3 regions of the Mesorhizobium sp. M0633 genome follow, and region 2 is predicted to be linked to each of the others. Evidence: predicted binding sites of a transcription regulator. Region 2 holds the regulator's gene; each other region holds the start of a gene.
The links. Region 2 encodes LexA, which represses DNA repair genes until DNA is damaged. Its sites were predicted from a motif close to TGTTCNNNNTGTGTTCNG; they were not measured.

Region 1 (6,192 bases), on a different contig from region 2:
AACCGACATGATGCGCTTCCTGCGCCGGCTGGCCGACAAGGACCTGGCGCTCGACCGCGCCATGATCCCGCTCGGCTCCTGCACCATGAAGCTCAACGCCGCCGCCGAAATGATGCCGGTGAGCTGGCCTGATGTCGCCAACCTGCATCCCTTCGCGCCGGCAAACCATTCGATAGGCTATCGCGCCATGATCGACGAGCTGGAAGGCTGGCTGGCCGAGATCACCGGCTTCGACGCGGTGACCCTGCAGCCCAATGCCGGCAGCCAGGGCGAATATGCCGGGCTGCTCGCCATTCGCGGCTATCATCTGTCGCGCGGCGAAGGCCATCGCACCGTCTGCCTGATCCCGTCCTCGGCGCATGGCACCAATCCGGCAAGTGCGGCCATGGCCGGCATGAGCGTCGTCGTCGTGCGCTGCACCGAGGACGGCAATATCGACATGGCCGACCTGCAGGCCAAGGCAGCCGAGCATGCGCACAACCTTGCGGCGCTGATGTTCACCTATCCTTCGACGCATGGCGTCTTCGAGGAAGGCGCGCGCGACCTTTGTGCCCTCGTCCACAGCCATGGCGGCCAGGTCTATTTCGACGGCGCCAACCTCAACGCGCTGGTCGGCCTCGCCCGTCCCGGCGATATCGGCGCCGATGTCTGCCACATGAACCTGCACAAGACCTTCTGCATCCCGCATGGCGGCGGCGGCCCCGGCGTCGGCCCGATCGGCGTCAAGGCGCACCTGAAGCCATATCTGCCCGGCCACGTCACCGAAGGCTCGGCCCATGCCGTGGCGGCGGCACCGTTCGGCAGTGCCTCCATCCTGCCGATCACCTGGATGTATATCCGCATGATGGGCGCTTCCGGCCTGAAGCAGGCGACCGAGACGGCGATCATCTCCGCCAACTATGTGGCGACGCGGCTCGGCGAGCATTTCCCCCTGCTTTACAAAGGGCGCAACGGACGCGTTGCGCATGAATGCATCCTCGACACCCGCGTGCTCAAAGACAGCGCCGGCATCAGCGTCGACGATATCGCCAAGCGGCTGATCGACTATGGTTTCCATGCACCGACCATGTCTTTCCCGGTGGCCGGCACACTGATGGTGGAGCCGACCGAGTCCGAGCCCAAGCGCGAGCTGGATCGCTTCTGCGAGGCGATGATCGCCATAGCCGGCGAGGCAGCCAAGGTGGCGAAGGGCGAATGGCCGTTGGGCGACAATCCTCTGGTCAACGCGCCACACACCGCCGCCGAGGCGTTGGCCGGCCAGTGGACCCATCCCTATTCGCGCCTGGAGGCGGCCTACCCCGCCGGCGATGCCGACACGGCGGCAAAATACTGGCCGCCGGTGTCGCGCATCGACAATGTCGCCGGCGACCGCAACCTTGTCTGCTCCTGCCCGCCGCTGTCGGAATATCTGGGTGCGGCGGAATAGATCATGATCCCGAAAAGTGGAATCCGGTTTTCGGACAAGATCATGGGTCTAACAAGAAGATAGAAACCTCAATCAGGCAGAACGCAAGGCCGGCCCGTCGGCCTTGCTCGCCCGGTCCCGGACGACGACGCGATTTCGCCCGGCGCGCTTTGCCGCATAGAGTGCTGCGTCGGCTTCGGCCAGCACATCGTCGAGACCGGTGCCGTTTGTTCCGCCAAAGCCGATGCCGCCGCTGACTGTGCTTCGCAACGGACCGAGTTGGGTGGCCACGACTTCCGTGCCGAAGGCGACGCTGATCTTGCTCGCAATGTCATAGGCCTTCTCTTCCGTCATCCGCGACATGACGAGCACGAATTCCTCGCCGCCCAACCGGAAGGCGTCGACGCCGGTCCGGGCGTATTTCCTGATGACGGCGGCAAAGCGGCGCAGGACCTGGTCGCCGACCGGGTGACCGAATACGTCGTTCGTCCTCTTGAAATGGTCGAGGTCGAACATGGCGACGGACATGAACGGGCCGAAGACCCGCTCGCCGTAGAGTGCCGTCAACGCCCGCCGATTCATCAGCCCGGTCAATGGATCGGTCATCGTCTCGGCCTTCAATTCGATCTGCGCCTGCAAATGGTGCAGGGAGAGCGTCAATGCGCCGAGCCCGGTCATGCAGGCGACGGCCACGACGGAATTCACCCGCTCGGCCCAATTGTCGGGCGCAACACCCAGCACCCATTGGCCCGTGACCAGCAGGACCGCGCCGCAAAGTCCGAACGACAGCGCACAGACGCCGCTCAGGAACGAGACGACCAGCAATATCCGGCGATCGTGACCACCCTCAATCCAGAACATCGCCCCGATGAGCGAGAGCAGCGCCGTTACCGTCGCGTAGGTGACAATGAAGCCGACACCATCAAACCCGAGATACGTCGCGCCCGCGCAAACGGCCATCGCAACCAAGGTCGGCAAGATGGCTCGCCTGTAGTCGCCTATGCCGAGATATTGCATGGCCGACAGGCAGATGATCAGGAAGCCGAGGCTGAGAAGCACAAGCACGATCTGGCAAAGCCAGGCGCTTGGATCCCTGGTGTAATGCCAGAACAACACGACATGTGCGACCAGCACGAGAATGCCGCAGGCCACCGTCAGCACAAAGCGTGCCTGTGGCGCGCTGAACCAGATCGCAAACATGGTGATGCTAAGGCACGTGCCCGACAGCGCCGCCGCGAGCAGAAGCGAACTGTAATCCAACATGCTTAAGCGACAGCCTCTTGAGGGTTCCACTGCATTCTAGGTCAGCGACAGTTCGCGGATATCGTTTTTCAGCCAACCTTGCGGCGTAACCTTCGGACAAGGTTTACAAAGCGTCGATGCTCCAGGCTTCGACCCCATTTCCGCCGCTTGGCTGTCGAATGGTTTTGCAGTAAGAGGCTCTATCCTCGAACGTAACAGGAACCTCCGTCGCCTGCCCGCGAAAAGCGTGGCAGTATCGGGTGGTGATTCGCAGCATCGGAATCCAGGATCGGCATGGACGACAATAACGATCTTTTCGCCAAATTGGACAAGCAGCCGCAACCGGCTCGCGCCGCCGCGCGCCCGGCCGACCCGCTGGTGCAGGCGGCGAAGCGGCCGGCGCCCCGCGACGCCAGCGAGAGCTATAGTGCCGCCGACATCGAAGTGCTGGAGGGGCTGGAGCCGGTGCGACGGCGCCCGGGCATGTACATTGGCGGCACCGACGACAAGGCGATGCACCATCTGTTCGCCGAAGTCATCGACAATTCGATGGACGAGGCGGTCGCCGGCCATGCGACTTTCATCGATGTCGAGCTGTCCGCCAACGGATACCTGTCCGTCACCGACAACGGCCGCGGCATTCCGGTCGATCCGCACCCGAAATTCAAGAAGCCGGCGCTCGAACTCATCATGACGACGCTGCATTCAGGCGGCAAGTTCGACAGCAAGGTTTACGAGACGTCCGGCGGCCTGCACGGTGTCGGCGTTTCCGTGGTCAACGCGCTGTCCGACCATCTCGAGGTCGAGGTCGCGATTGGGCGCAAGCTCTATCGCCAGCGCTTCTCGCGAGGCGTTCCGGTGACCGGCCTGGAGCAGCTCGGCGAGGTGCACAACCGCCGCGGCACGAAGATCCGCTTCCATCCAGACGAGCAGATTTTCGGCAAGGGTGCTGCTTTCGAGCCGGCGCGGCTCTACCGCATGGCGCGGTCAAAGGCCTATCTGTTCGGCGGTGTCGAAATCCGCTGGACCTGCGATCCGTCGCTGATCAAGGAAAAGGACACGACGCCGGCCAAGGCAGAATTCCATTTTCCGGGCGGCCTCAAGGATTATCTGAAAGCCTCGCTCGGCGACGAATTCCAGGTCACCCGTGAAATGTTTGCCGGTAAGAGCGAGAAGCAGGGTGGCCACGGTTCGCTCGAATGGGCGGTAACCTGGTTCGGCGGCGACGGTTTTATCAATTCCTATTGCAACACCATTCCGACCGCCGAAGGCGGCACGCATGAGGCCGGCTTCCGCAACGTCCTGACGCGCGGCTTGCGCGCTTATGCCGACCTGGTCGGCAACAAGCGCGCCTCGATCGTCACTTCCGAGGATGTGATGATCTCGGCGGCGGGCATGCTGTCGGTGTTCATCCGCGAACCGGAATTCGTCGGCCAGACCAAGGACAGGCTGGCGACGATCGAGGCGATCCGCATCGTCGAAAGCGCCATCCGCGACCCGTTCGACCACTGGCTGGCCGACAATCCGCAGGAGGCTTCGAAACTGCTCGAATGGGTGATCGCGCGCGCCGACGAGCGGGTGCGCCGCCGCCAGGAAAAGGAAGTGTCGCGCAAGAGTGCGGTGCGCAAGCTGCGCCTGCCCGGCAAGCTCGCCGACTGCACGCAGAATGCCGCCGCCGGTGCCGAGCTGTTCATCGTCGAGGGCGATTCGGCGGGCGGTTCGGCAAAGCAGGCGCGCGACCGCGCCAGCCAGGCGGTGCTGCCCCTGCGCGGCAAGATCCTCAACGTCGCCAGCGCCGGCAACGACAAGCTTGCCGCCAACCAGCAGATATCCGACCTCATCCAGGCGCTTGGCTGCGGCACGCGCTCGAGATACCGCGACGAGGACCTGCGTTACGACCGGGTCATCATCATGACCGATGCCGACGTCGACGGCGCCCATATCGCCTCGCTGCTGATCACCTTTTTCTACCAGGAGATGCCAAGCCTGGTCCGCGGCGGCCATCTCTATCTGGCGGTGCCGCCGCTTTATTCGATCCGGCAAGGCGGCAAGGTCGCCTATGCCCGCAACGACGCGCACAAGGACGAACTCCTGCGCACCGAATTCACCGGGCGCGGCAAGATCGAAATCGGCCGCTTCAAGGGGCTGGGCGAAATGATGGCCGCCCAGCTCAAGGAAACCACCATGGACCCGAAAAAGCGCACGCTGCTCAGGGTCGACGTTATCGATGCCGAGGCGGCGACCAAGGATGCGGTCGACGCATTGATGGGGACCAAGCCCGAGGCCCGTTTCCGGTTCATCCAGGAACGCGCGGAATTCGCCGAGACGGAAGTGCTGGATATCTGAGCTCCCGCCGCTAGCTTGGCCTTCTGAGCTGGAGACGAGCACTTGACCTGGGCGCGGCTGAAGGACGATATCGGCACGCGGATCGCTGGCCTGACGCGGCCGACGCGCTCGGACTGGATCTTTGCCCTGCGCACCGTTTCGGCCGGCCTCATCGCGATTTTGGCCGCCTATGCGCTGAAGCTCGACCACCCGCAATGGGCGATGATGACGGTGTTCATCGTCGCACAGCCGGTCGCCGGCATGGTGCTGGCGAAGGGGTTTTATCGTCTCCTCGGCACGCTTGCCGGCGCGCTGGCGGCGATCGGCATTACCACTGTTTTCGATGCCAACCCGTGGTTGCTGGTTGCAGTTCTTGCCGGCTGGATCGGCATCTGCTCGCTGGTCTCGTCGCTGCTACGCAATCCGGAAGCCTATGGCGCGGCGCTTGCCGGCTACACCGCGATGATCATCGGCCTGGCGGCTTTCGGCCAGCCGCACCTCGTCATCGATCTCGCCGTGGCGCGCTGCGCGGAAATCGTGCTTGGTATCGTCTGCGCTGCGCTGACCAGCCGGCTGATCCTGCCGAAACTGGCCGCCGACGCCATCATCTCAAGACTGAAACGCAGCATTCTCGACCTGGCGGCCTATGCGGACGGCGCTTTTTCCGGCGGCGATGCGGAAAAGCTTGCCGGGCTGCACCGCAAGCTGATCGGCGACGTCCAGACGCTCGGCGAGATGCGCACCTACGCAAGGCTGGAGGGGCCGAGCCTCGCCACCCGCGCCTATCCGGTCCGGCGTACCATCGGCCAGCTTCTGTCGGCCCTGTCGGCGGCGCGTGCGCTGCATGCCCACGCCGCGCCGAAGAATGCAGCCCTCATCCCCGTTCGCGCCGAGTTGCAGGCCGTTGTCGGCGAACTGGTAGCCAAGCCGGGCGCGCTGGACGATACGGCGCCCTGGGTGGCGCGGCTCGACGCAATCGCCGGCAAGGCACGGCAGATGCCTGACATCGCGGCCGGGCAAGACATTGACTGGGCTGGCACTGTCACCCGCCTAACCATTGCCGCCGACTTCGCCGAGGCAATGCAGCAAGTGCTGCGCGGCCTGGATGCACTCCGCTCTCCCCCGTCTCGTGCCAGTCGCGAACGGCGGCAGCCAGCGCTGGTGGTGCACCGCGATTACCGTGCGGCATCGCGCAATGCCGTGCGCGCAGCAATCGCCAC
Region 2 (6,192 bases):
CCCCTTGGCGCCGGGCGGCGCCTCCGACGGGTCGCGGTCGCGCCAGCGTCCATCATAGCGGGGAGGCAGCCCCTTGGCCCGTGCGCTCTCGCGCATTGCCTCTAGCTCGGCAGGCGTCGCATAACAATAATAGGCCTTGCCCATACGAACGAGCTCCTCGGCCACCTCGCGATGGCGCGGCGCACGCTCGAACTGCGACACCGGCTCGCCGTCCCATGTCAGGCCAAGCCAGGAAAGCCCGTCGAGAATGGCCGCGCTTGCCGCATCGGTGGAGCGCTCGCGGTCGGTGTCCTCGATGCGCAGCAGCATAGTGCCGCCTGTGTGCTTGGCATACAGCCAGTTGAACAGCGCCGTGCGCGCCCCGCCAATGTGCAGATAGCCGGTGGGCGAGGGGGCAAAACGGGTGACGACCTTATCGGGCATGGAACTCTCAGGCGGGCGAAGGAAGTGGGTTTGCGGACTTTCGCGCGTTGCGCGTTCATGTAGCATAGGAGGTCGAGGGCGCAAGGGGCAGACCCGATGGCTGTGCGAGGCCGTGGTGCGGGCGAGGGCGTGGACGTTGGCAGCGGCGTCAGCGAACGCTTGCTGTTTGCCGCTCCCCCGCCTGTCCTGCCGGCACCGGCATTGCTACCCGCTCCGCGCTTCGATGCTCCGTCGCTGCCGGCCAGCGACCCAGCAGCGGTTCTCGTGCCCGCGGGCGAGCCCATCGTACGCCTGCCCAGGCGTTTCCGCCTCCCGTCACCGTCCCGTATCCGCAACAGCGTAACCTCGGCAGCCGGCCTGGAACTCGACCGCGGCATCGCCTTCCTGCTGGTGCCGGTGTTCCTCGCATGCGGGGTGGTCGTATATTTCGGGCTGTCGGTGGAGCCGGCCTTTCCACAGCCGATCGCAATCGCGCTCCTCGCGGCCCTTTGTACCGTCGTCTCACGGTCATGGCCCAGGACGCGCCTGTGCTTCATGGTGGCGCTGCTCTGCGCGCTTGGCGTACTTGCCGCCAAGTTCGAGACATGGCGTGTCGGAACGCATATGCTCGGTTCCGAAATCTCGACGCGGCTGACGGGTCGCGTCGTATCGTACGAGCCCATGGCGAGCGGCCGCATCAGGCTGACAATCGATGTGATCTCAACCGCCAGGCCGACACTGCGCTACATGCCGGAACGGGTCCGCGTTTCGGCGATGAAGATACCGGCTGAGCTGACCGCCGGTTCCGAGATCACCGGCTATGTGCGGCTGCTGCCGCCGACCGGCCCGGTGCGGCCCGACAGCTATGATTTCTCCTTCGACAGCTATTTCGCCGGTATCGGCGGCAGCGGCTTTTTTCTCGGCAATCCGAAAGTCGTGTCGTCGGGCAGCATGCCGCTTGCCGCGCAGCTTTCTTCCGCGATCGAAGACGCGCGCGAATCCATCGCCGACCATATCCGCAGCCGCATCGGCGGTGCCGAGGGCGAGATTGCTGCTGCGCTGATCGTCGGCGTGCGCGCCGGCATTCCCGAGGAGATCAACGAAGCGATGCGGCGCACCGGCATCTACCACATCATCTCCATCTCGGGGCTGCATATGGCGTTGGTCGCCGGCACCATCATGGCGCTGCTGCGGGGTGCCTTTGCGCTGTTTCCCGATTTCTCATCGCGACGGCCGGTCAAGAAATATGCCGCGGCCGCCGCGCTTTTTTCGATTTCGGCCTACCTCGTCTTTTCCGGCATTGTCGTGGCGGCCGAACGCAGCTTCATCATGCTGGCGGTGATGCTTATCGCCGTGCTGTTCGACCGGGCCGCGCTCACCATGCGCAACCTGGCGATCTCGGCCATCGCGGTCATCCTGGTGTCGCCGCACGAGGTGGTCGGTCCGAGTTTCCAGATGTCCTTCGCCGCGACGGCGGCCCTTGTCGGCGCCTATGCAGGCTGGTCCGATTACCGCGCCGGCAGGGCCACCACGCCGCCGCCGCGGCGGTCGCCGCTACGCTTTGCCACTCGAAAGGTCCTGCTGGGCATGTGCGGTCTGGCGATGACCTCGATCATTGCAGGGAGCGCCACGGCGCTTTTCGCCATATGGCATTTCCAGCGCGTGGCGCCTCTCAGCCTGTTCGCCAATCTGGCCATCATGCCCATCGTCTCACTGGTCGTCATGCCCTTCGCCGTTCTCAGCGCGCTGGCGATGCCGTTCGGTGCGGATGGCCCTTTCCTCTATGTCATGGGCAAGGGGCTGACGGCGATGATCGCCCTGTCCGGGTGGATCTCGGAGCGCTCGCCGATCGATGCGGTCGGGCTAATTTCGCTGAGATCCGTCCTTCTGGTGACGATCGCCCTCGTCATTGCCAGCATGGCGACGACCTGGTTGCGGCTGGCGGCACTTCCTTTTGCGCTCGCCGGCTTGCTGACGACAACGCAGACACGCATACCCGACGTATTGGTCTCGGAGGACGCACGGCTGGTCGCGCTGCCGATCGGCAGCGGTGAACTCGCGGTCAACCGGGCACGCCCGAATGAGTTCACCATCGACAACTGGAAACGCGCGCTCACATCAGAGGCTATCGTCGCGCCGGAAACACCTGGAAAGAACGACCCGCAATTCGACATTGCCGATCCGGCCGACCTACCGCCGGGCATGCCGTTCATTTGCACGGACGGCCTCTGCCTTGCCAGGCATCCATCCGGCGCGATCATCGCGCAAGCCAAGGACCGCGATACTGCGCGGCCAGCCTGCGCCTTTGCCAGCTTGATCGTCATCGACGACGCCACCGCCCATAACCCCTGCTACTACGACCGACTGGTCCTCGTCGTCACCAAACGGCAACTGGCGCGCGCGGGAAGTGCCGCCGTCTACTTCGATCCACAAGCGGCAACGCGCGCCGAAATCCGTTTCGCGGTCGAAAAATCATACCGGCCCTGGCACGTGCAGCGGAAATTTTCACGCGCGGCACGGGGCCTGCCGCCATACCGCAGGGCCGACAACCCCAAAGCCGGCGCCAAGGGCGGAGCTCAGTAGCGGCGGATCAGTCCGACGAGCTTGCCCTGCACCTTGACCCTGTCTGGTCCGAAGATGCGCGTCTCGTAGGCCGGATTGGCGGCTTCCAGGGCGATCGAGGCGCCCTTGCGGCGGAACCGCTTCAGCGTCGCTTCCTCCTCGTCGACCAGTGCCACCACGATCTCACCGGGGCTCGCCGTATCGGCATTGCGGATGATCACCGTGTCGCCGTCGAAAATGCCGGCCTCGATCATCGAATCGCCTTTGACCTCGAGCGCATAATGCTCGCCGCCCATGATCATATCCGGCGGCACCGAAATCGAATGCGTCTGGTGCTGGATGGCGTCGATCGGCACACCGGCGGCGATGCGGCCCATCACCGGGATCGAAACGGCGGCGACGACATCGTCGTCATTGCCGGCTGCAGGGACGCGCGACGATGTCGGCTTGCCCTGCCGAGGGGCGCCTTGCCCAAGACTACCCTGGATGACACTCGGCGAGAACTTGCGTGCCGCATTGAGGCCGGGGGCGATCGAGTCAGGCAGGCGCAGCACCTCCAGCGCACGGGCCCGGTTGGGCAAACGGCGAATGAAGCCGCGCTCCTCCAGCGCCGTAATCAGCCGATGGATTCCCGATTTGGAAGCCAGGTCGAGCGCCTCCTTCATCTCGTCGAAGGAGGGCGGAATACCGCTTTCCTTCAACCTTTCGTGGATGAACATAAGCAGTTCGTGTTGTTTGCGTGTCAGCATAGCGACCCCCAACAGAATCAGAAAAACAAACCCAGAACAAACACTATCTGTTCCAGTTGTGTTCCGCAACCGTTTAAAGTTTAATGAATGCGTTAAGGCTTGGGAAACAAACCACGCCCCTACCGGAATGCCGCATTTTCACCGTCGCGAGCGTCATCCCCTTGATTCTGCTTTCGTTTGCGCCTTCTGGCTTCCCAGAAGGCAGCACTGACATCGGCCGTCGGTCGGCAAAGGGCACGGAATTGAACCCGTATCGACTGCGCGGTTCGGTCAATGCACCGTGAACGAAACGAACTCAAAACGCCAACCTCGGGTTAACTCCTGGTTTCCAGTCGCCTGGTCAGGCTGCTTCTCGCCGGTGGAGCCTTGCTGCGCGCAACCAGGTGATGGAAGAACAGTCGATGCGTGTCCGGCGTTGCGTTGAATTTTTGGGGGGAGCAGGCACATCATGACAGGAATTCCCGATCTCGCCGCCATAAAGGCGATGGATGCCGCAGATCCGCTGCGCGCGATGCGCGACCGCTTCGTGTTGCCGCAAGGAGTGATCTATCTCGACGGCAATTCGCTAGGAGCTGCTTCACGTGCCGCTTTCGATGAACTGCACAAGGCCGCGACCGAAGAATGGTCGCATGATCTCATCCGCGCATGGAACACGGCCGGCTGGTTCAACATGCCGCTTGAACTTGGCGACCAGCTCGGGCGCCTGATCGGTGCCGCGGCCGGCCAGACGGTGGTCTGCGACACGACATCGGTCAACATCTACAAGCTGCTGCACGCCGCCATGGCCATGCGACCGGAGCGGCAGGTCATCGTCGCCGAGGGCGATAGTTTTCCGACGGACCTCTACATGGCTGAGGGTGTGGTTTCGACGCGAAAAGATACGCTGCTGCGCCTCTCGGGGATCGACGCGCCGACCATCGAAGAGCTGATCGACGAACGCACCGCCGTGGTGCTGGTCAACCACGTCAACTACAAGTCGGGCGAACTGCGCGACATGCCGGCGCTGACGCGCAGGGCTCAGGAAGCCGGGGCGATGATCGTCTGGGATCTCTGCCACACCGCCGGCGCGATGTCAGTCGAGCTCGACAAGGCAAACGCCGATTTTGCCGTTGGCTGCACCTACAAATATCTGAATGGCGGCCCGGGCGCGCCTGCCTTCATCTATGCGGCTGAGCGGCATCTTTCCGACATCCAGCAGCCGCTCACCGGCTGGTGGGGCCATGCACGGCCCTTCGCCTTCGAGCCAGGCTATGCGGCCGGCACCGGCATCCGCCGGTTTCTGTGCGGCACCCAGCCGGTCCTGTCGATGCGCACGCTGAAGGGCGCGCTCGACATCTGGAACGATGTCGACATGACGGCGGTGCGCAAGAAGAGCATCGCGCTGGCGGATCTGTTCATTGAGCTTGTCGAGGCAAAGTGCGGCACTTACGGGCTCACGCTCGAGAGCACGCGCGATGGGGAAAAACGCGGCAGCCAGATTTCATTCATGCATGAGCATGGCTACCAGATCATGCGCGCGCTGATCGAACGTGGCGTGATCGGCGATTTTCGCGCGCCATCGACCATGCGCTTCGGCTTTACGCCGCTCTATGTCGGCTATGCCGATGTCTGGCAGGCCGTCGAAGTGCTTGAGGACATCCTGCGCACCGGTGCGTGGAAGGAAGCGCGCTTCGCCATCAAGGCGGCTGTCACTTGAGATTGATGCGAGAGCTGGAATCGTGAGGCTGGCGACGACGCGCCGCGCGATGCTCACGGCTACGTTGCAAGGCCATATGCCAGGGAGGGCGCAGGGTGTTCGAACGTCACATTGCCGATTGGGACAACGCCTATGCCAACGGCGCCAACGTAGCCGGCAGCGATCGCTGGCCGGCGGCCTGGATCGAGCCCGCGCGGGTTTCCGCGACGTGCTTTCGACCGAGGGCAGGGCGCGGCTCGACATGGCCTATGGCGACAACCCACGCAACCGGCTCGATCTTTTCCTGCCGGCCATCAAGCCCAAGGGACTCGTGGTGTTCGTTCATGGCGGCTACTGGATGGCATTCGACAAAAATTTCTGGTCGCATCTTGCCACTGGCCCTGTTGATCGCGGCTATGCGGTGGCGATGCCGTCCTACACGCTCTGTCCGCAGATACGCATTGGCGGCATCGTCAAGGAAGTCGGCGCGGCGATCGGCAAGGCGGCGGCGATGGTCCCAGGGCCGCTGATGCTGACCGGACACTCGGCCGGCGGCCATCTTGTTAGCCGGATGGTTACGGCGACGACGCCGCTGGCGCCCGAAGTGGTCCGGCGCGTTCGTCACGTGGTGTCGATCTCGGGGGTGCATGATTTGCGCCCGATCATGCGCACCGGCATGAACGAGACGATCGCGATCGATGAGGCCGAGGCGCAGGCCGAAAGCCCGGTGCTGCTGCGCCCGATGGACAAGGCCCGCCTGACCTGCTGGGCCAGCGGCGGCGAGCGCGCCGAATTCCTGCGTCA
Region 3 (6,192 bases), on a different contig from region 2:
TCAAGGTTTTGCTGCACGCGCGAAGGCCACGCGCCGTCGCCGCCTGTCAAGGCAGTTAATGTATCACGTCTGTTACGCGGCGTCAGGCCGCCGCAGCCGGCAGGCTCGTCAGTCGCCTTCGCCGGGCTCGGCGGAGAAATATTTCTCGAACTTGCCAGTTTCGCCATCGAAATTTTTAGCGTCGGCCGGCGGCTCCTTCTTGGCGGTGATGTTGGGCCATTTGTCGGCATATTCGGTGTTGATCTGCAGCCATTTGTCGAGGCCCGACTCGGTGTCGGGCTTGATCGCGTCGGCCGGGCATTCCGGTTCACAGACGCCGCAATCGATGCACTCGTCCGGGTGGATGACGAGCATGTTCTCACCTTCGTAGAAGCAGTCGACCGGACAGACCTCGATGCAGTCCATGTATTTGCATTTTATGCAATTGTCGGTCACGACATAGGTCATTGGTCGGCTCCGGGACGTCCCATTTTATTGGGCTTTTTTGGTGAGGTAACGCCTTTGTCCGCTGGTGGCAAGGGCGGCCCCTGCCAGCGGTGCCGCGGTTTCCGGAATGGAATTCCGGAAGGCCGGCAAAGCGGGCGTTCGACCTTGCTCAATCGTCGCCGAGCAGGTGGTCGGTCTGGCGGCGTTCCTTCTTCGTCGGGCGACCGCTGCCGGCCTCGCGCAACGGCGGCACCGCATCCGGAAGCGCCTCGCCCTTGGGCGCGGGGGCGGCGACATGTCCTCGTAGAGCAGGCGGGCCTCTTCGGCCGGGCCACGCCGTACGCCGGTGCCAAGGACTTTCCAGACGAAGATCCGCCGCTCCAGCGTGATGGTCAAAACGTCGCCCGGCCGGACCGTATCGGAGGCCTGCGCTGCTTTGTCGCGATTGATGCGGACGCGTCCGGCGACGACCAGCTTGGCTGCCAGCGTGCGCGATTTTACCGCGCGCGAGAAGAACAGCCACTTGTCGATGCGCTGGCGGGCATCAGTGACCATTGGACGAGCAGCCTACTTCTTCAGCTGGTCGCGCAACGCGGCGAGCTTGGCGAAGGGCGAGTCCGGATCGAAGCGGACCGGGCGTTCCTCACGCGGCTTTGGCTGGAAGGCGGGCTTTGCGCCTTGGGCGCCGCCTTTGCCGTCCTGTCGGCCAGCCTTCCAGTCGGGCCGGTTTTCGCGCCGGTCCGGGCGTTCACCTTGCGGCTTGCCGGCGCGCTGTTCTGCCGCCTCGCCTTGCGGCCTGGGCTTGAACTTGCTGCGATCGAAGCGCGGCTTGCCGGCGCCGTCGCGCTGGTCGTGGCGCCCCTGACGGGCGGGCCGGTCGCCCGGCGTCGGTTGCCCGCCGGCATCTGCCGGCGCATCGCTGCGGCTGTCCGGCCCAGCTTGACCATTGCGCGCGCGATTGTCCCGATGATTGTCCCGGGGGCGGTTGTCATGCTGGCGATGACGCGGGCGCTGGTCGAAACGACCCTGCCGCCATAACAGGACAGGTTTTGGCTCCTCCGCTTCTGGAGCAGCTTCGCCGGAGACGGCTTCCGCCGTCGCTGCAGGTTCGGCCGGCGATGCTTCCGTAGTGTCGGAAACCGGCGGTTCTGCCGATGCCGCAGCCTCAGTTTCCGCCCCAAGTTCCGCCCTTGGCTCGGCCGCTGGTTCCGCAGGCGCTTCAGCAGTCGCCTCCGCGGCGGGCCGGGTCTCTTGCGTGACTTCTGCCGCAGCTTCAGGGGCTGGAGCTTCCGCGACAGGCTCTGCCGTCGCTTCGGTCACAGCTTCGGCCGCCGCCTCCGCAACAGGAGCCGCATCCGACACAGGTTCCGAAGCCTCCGCCGGCGGCTCTGCCGCGGCAGATGCTTCCGCCATCCTCGCCTGCTCGACTCGCGCAGCCTCTTCCGCCGCCTGCTTTGCAGCGGCAGCTTCACGCGCGGCATTGTCCTGTGCTTCGAGCCGCGCCTTGACCTCGGCCGCCGGTTTGGCATCGGCGCGATAGCCGAGTCCCTTCAGGATTTCTTCCATGTCGTCGGCGGTGGCGCCGAGAATCGACATCATCGGCGGCGTCACCATGAAGGACTGACCGTCATAGGCGCCGTCGGGGCGAGGGCCGAGGCCCGGCTTCCAGTTGGTCGCCGGCCGGATCAGGTCGGCCAGCCGTTCGAGAATATCGACGCGTACAGCACGCCGGCCAAGATTGCGGTAGCCGGCAAGCTTGTAGAAGGTCTTGTCGAAGGTCGGATCGATGACCACCGAGGTGCGGCCGGAGGCCAGTGCGTGAACGACATCGCCGAAGCCGGGCTTGTCCTTGCCGTCGTTTCTCAGCGCCCACAGCAGCGTTATCAGCCCCGCCGGCGCCGGTTTGATCAGCGCCGGCACGAAGACATGGTAGGCGCCGAAGCGCACTCCGAGACGGCGAAGCGCCGCGCGGCCTTCCTGGTCGAGGGATTTCATCTCGTCGGCGATGTCGCGACGGTTGATGAGGCCGAAATGCTCGACGAGCTGGAAAGCAATGCCGCGGCCGATGCCGGTGATCTGCTCCGCATTCTTGAGGTCGACCAGCGGCTTCAGCAGGGATTCGATCTGGAAGTTGACGAAGCGCTCGGCGCGCGCCGCAACCTTGTCGCGTGCCGGGCCGGTGAGTTGCTCGTCGGCGAGCAGAACGAGACGCGGCTTCAAAGCGTCTTCGCCGGCAACCAGCGTGCCGATCGGTGCGCCGATCCAGCGCAGCGTGCCATCCGAACCCAGCGCAATGTCGCCATTGGCAGAGGCGCCGAACCGCTCGGCCCGCGCTTCGAACTCGGCGGCAAGCGCCTTCTGCGCCGCCGCCCGCACCGCCTTGGCATCCTCGCCGCCGGCGCTCTGGTCGGCGGTGAAGCGGAAACCCTGCAGCTCGCCGACGTGATGGCCTTCGACGAGGACGGTTCCGGTTGGGCTGATTTCGGCTTCAGGCATCGTGTTTTCTCTAAGGCGCCGCATGAGGACGGAAGTCCTGCGGTCTACAAAACGTTTCGTCAACCGCTCATGCAGCGCATCCGACAATCTGTCTTCGATTTCGCGCGTCTTTTCCTGCCAGTGTGCCCGATCGGCCAGCCAGCCGGGCCGGTTGGAGACGAAGGTCCATGTGCGGATCTGGGCAATCCTGTGCGATAGCGTGTCGATGTCGCCTTCGGTGGTGTCGGCACGGCGCACCTGCTCGGCCATGTAGTTCTCGTCGACATGGCCGTGCCTGGCAAGGTCCATGTAGATGGAGGCGATCAAGTCGGCGTGCTGGGCCGGCGCGATCTTCCTGTAGTCGGGCAGCGCGCAGGCTTCCCACAGCAGCGCCACGCGTCTGGCATCGGTGGTGAGTGCCCGGACGTCCTCGTCGCGCGACAGATGCTCGAGCGCCTGCGCGTCTACTGCCGGCAGCGCGCGCGTCAGGCCTTCGACCGGGGCGTTGGTCTCGATCGAGCGCTTCAGCGCATCGAGGTTGGCGAAATCGAAATGCGCGGTACGCCACTGCAGCACTTTCACCGGATCGAAATCATGCGCCTCGATCTTGTTGACCAGTTCATCATCCAGCGGATCGACCTGGCCGGTGACGCCGAAGGTGCCGTCGCGCAGATGCCGGCCGGCCCGGCCGGCAATCTGGCCGAGCTCGGCCGCCGTCAGGTTGCGGTACTGGTAGCCGTCGAATTTGCGGTTCTGGGCGAAGGCGACGTGGTCGAGGTCGAGGTTGAGGCCCATGCCGATGGCGTCGGTGGCGACGAGGTAGTCGACGTCGCCCGACTGGAACAGCGCCACCTGGGCGTTGCGGGTGCGCGGGCTGAGTGCGCCGAGCACGACGGCGGCACCGCCCTGCTGGCGGCGGATCAGCTCGGCGATGGCATAGACCTCGTCGGCCGAGAAGGCGACGATCGCGGTGCGCCGCGGCAGGCGGGTCAGCTTCTTCGAGCCGACATAGGCAAGATGCGACAGGCGTGGCCGGGTCACCACCGACACGCCCCGCAGCAGGCGCTGCAGGATGCCGTGCATGGTGGCCGCACCCAGCAGCAGCGTCTCCTGGCGGCCGCGTAGATGCAGGATGCGATCGGTGAAGATGTGGCCGCGTTCGAGATCGCCGGCGAGCTGGACCTCGTCGATGGCAACGAAGGCGGCGTCGGTCTCGCGCGGCATCGCTTCCACGGTGCAGACCGAGTATTTCGCGCCAGCCGGCTGGATCTTTTCCTCGCCGGTGATGAGCGCAACCTTATGGGCGCCGACCTTCTCGCAGACGCGCGTATAGACCTCGCGGGCAAGCAGCCTGAGCGGCAGGCCGATGACGCCGCTTTCGTGCGCCACCATGCGTTCGATGGCGAGGTGGGTCTTGCCGGTGTTGGTCGGGCCGACCACGGCCGTCACGTCTCGACCCGACAGGATCAGCGGTTCAGTGTGTTTCGGATAGATGTTCATCGGCCTGGAAATAAGGCTCTCTGCCTCGCATTGTCGGGAGCGCGCCCATATTGGCCGCGTATGACAGGCGACACATAGGGATTTCGGGCACGAAGCGAAAGCGGAATATGCCGAGGGCAGGCCGATTGGTTGGTTCGAAGCCAGAAAATCTGTTCCCGATTAACAGTTGGAACGAGTCTGGAACGAATCAGCGACGAATCACTGACTCACGCTGATTCAGGGTTTGTTCACGGCTACATCTGGGTTTTCTGTCGGCGTACCTCACCACATGCTGAATCACGGAAACTGGCCCGATTTATGCAGGCGGCATCCACGCGAGCACTGCGGTTAACCTCTGCCGGTGAATGGTCGTGGCTGGCCAATCTGCTTCGCACAACATTATGAAATTATTGATGTTTCCTAACGCGCTTTAATCATTTCGAGGGTGTTTTCAGCTCTCGCCGTTAACGTTCCGCTCAAAGCCGGAACGAATCGGCGACGAATCAGAGATAGCCGAAGTTTCTTGGTTTGTTCACCGCAGCATGTTGTGTTGTGAACAGCTTTTCCACCTAGAATCCACAGGCTGCCGGGCGGTTTTTGCACAGGCTGCGAGTTTGCCGTTAACCTTTGCGTGCCGGATTGGGGCAGCGTGCTGCATCGAGATCTTGCAACGGGAAGACCGCTATAGAAACGGGCCGTTTTGCAGGCCCGTTCGTCCAAGCGCGTATCTGTCTCAACGTAAAGATAAACGATCAGGCGATGTACTGGCCGCCATTGGCTGATATGGTCGAGCCGGTGATGAAACCGGCATCGTCGGAAGCGAGGAAGACGACGCAGCGCGCGATTTCCTCCGGCTCGCCGAGACGGCCGACCGGGATGTGCGGGATGACGCGCTCGTTGAGGACCTTCTCGTCCATTGCCTTGACCATCTCGGTGGCGATGTACCCGGGGCAAATGACGTTGACGGTGATGCCGGCGCGCGCGCCTTCCTGGGCCAGTGCCTTGGTGAAGCCGATATCGCCGGCCTTCGAGGCCGAATAATTGACCTGGCCGGCCTGGCCTTTCTGGCCGTTGATCGAGGAGATGGTGATGATGCGACCGAACTTGCGGTCGCGCATGCCGCCCCACAACGGATGCGTCATGTTGAAGACGCCGGAAAGGTTGGTGTCGAGGACCTCTTTCCATTGCTCGCGCGTCATCTTGTGGAACATCGCGTCGCGAGTGATGCCGGCATTGTTGACCAGCACCGAGACGGGACCGAGATCGGCTTCGATCTGTTTGATGCCGGCGGCGCAGGCCTCGTAGTCGGCGACCGACCATCTATAGACCGGGATGCCGGTCGCGGCCTTGAACTTTGCCGCCGCTTCCTCATTGCCGGCGTAGTTTGCGGCGACCGAATAGCCGGCGCTTTTCAAGGCGACCGATATCGCCGCGCCGATGCCGCGCGACCCGCCTGTGACGATTGCAACCTTTGTCATGCGTTTCCCTCCCAGAGTGAATGGTGAATGGTGAATGGTTATTGCGTAAGCCCTCCGATCTTCCATTCACCATTCACCATTCACAATTTGCCATTCATCCCATTGCTTCCACGCACATGGCAACACCCATGCCGCCGCCGATGCACAGCGTGGCAAGGCCTTTCTTGGCACTTCTGCGGCGCATCTCGTAGACCAGCGTGTTGAAGATGCGGGCGCCCGAGGCGCCGACCGGATGGCCGATGGCGATGGCGCCGCCATTGACGTTGACGATGGCCGGATCCCAGCCCATGTCCTTGTTGACGGCGCAGGCCTGCGCGGCAAAGGCCTCGTTGGC

Region 1: parE (DNA topoisomerase IV subunit B) is a predicted target of LexA. The motif match lies at 2,854-2,871, and genes of this name have one in related genera.
Region 3: NKI47_RS11155 (helicase-related protein) is a predicted target of LexA. The motif match lies at 4,569-4,586, and genes of this name have one in related genera.

The regions. Positions count from the first base shown of each region.
Region 1 covers NZ_JAMYQC010000003.1:293,924-300,115, reverse strand. The annotation lists gene gcvP (aminomethyl-transferring glycine dehydrogenase) at 1-1,426, shown strand, start outside; gene NKI47_RS04985 (GGDEF domain-containing protein) at 1,499-2,668, opposite strand; gene parE (DNA topoisomerase IV subunit B) at 2,942-4,993, shown strand; gene NKI47_RS04975 (FUSC family protein) at 5,036-6,192, shown strand, end outside.
Region 2 covers NZ_JAMYQC010000022.1:86,156-92,347, reverse strand. The annotation lists gene gltX (glutamate--tRNA ligase) at 1-423, opposite strand, end outside; gene NKI47_RS22160 (ComEC/Rec2 family competence protein) at 520-2,985, shown strand; gene lexA (transcriptional repressor LexA) at 2,979-3,713, opposite strand; gene kynU (kynureninase) at 4,162-5,409, shown strand; partial or broken gene NKI47_RS22145 (hormone-sensitive lipase) at 5,505-6,192, shown strand, end outside.
Region 3 covers NZ_JAMYQC010000008.1:146,755-152,946, reverse strand. The annotation lists gene fdxA (ferredoxin FdxA) at 109-447, opposite strand; partial or broken gene NKI47_RS11160 (RNA-binding S4 domain-containing protein) at 596-981, opposite strand; gene NKI47_RS11155 (helicase-related protein) at 994-4,401, opposite strand; gene phbB (acetoacetyl-CoA reductase) at 5,133-5,858, opposite strand; gene NKI47_RS11145 (acetyl-CoA C-acetyltransferase) at 5,953-6,192, opposite strand, start outside.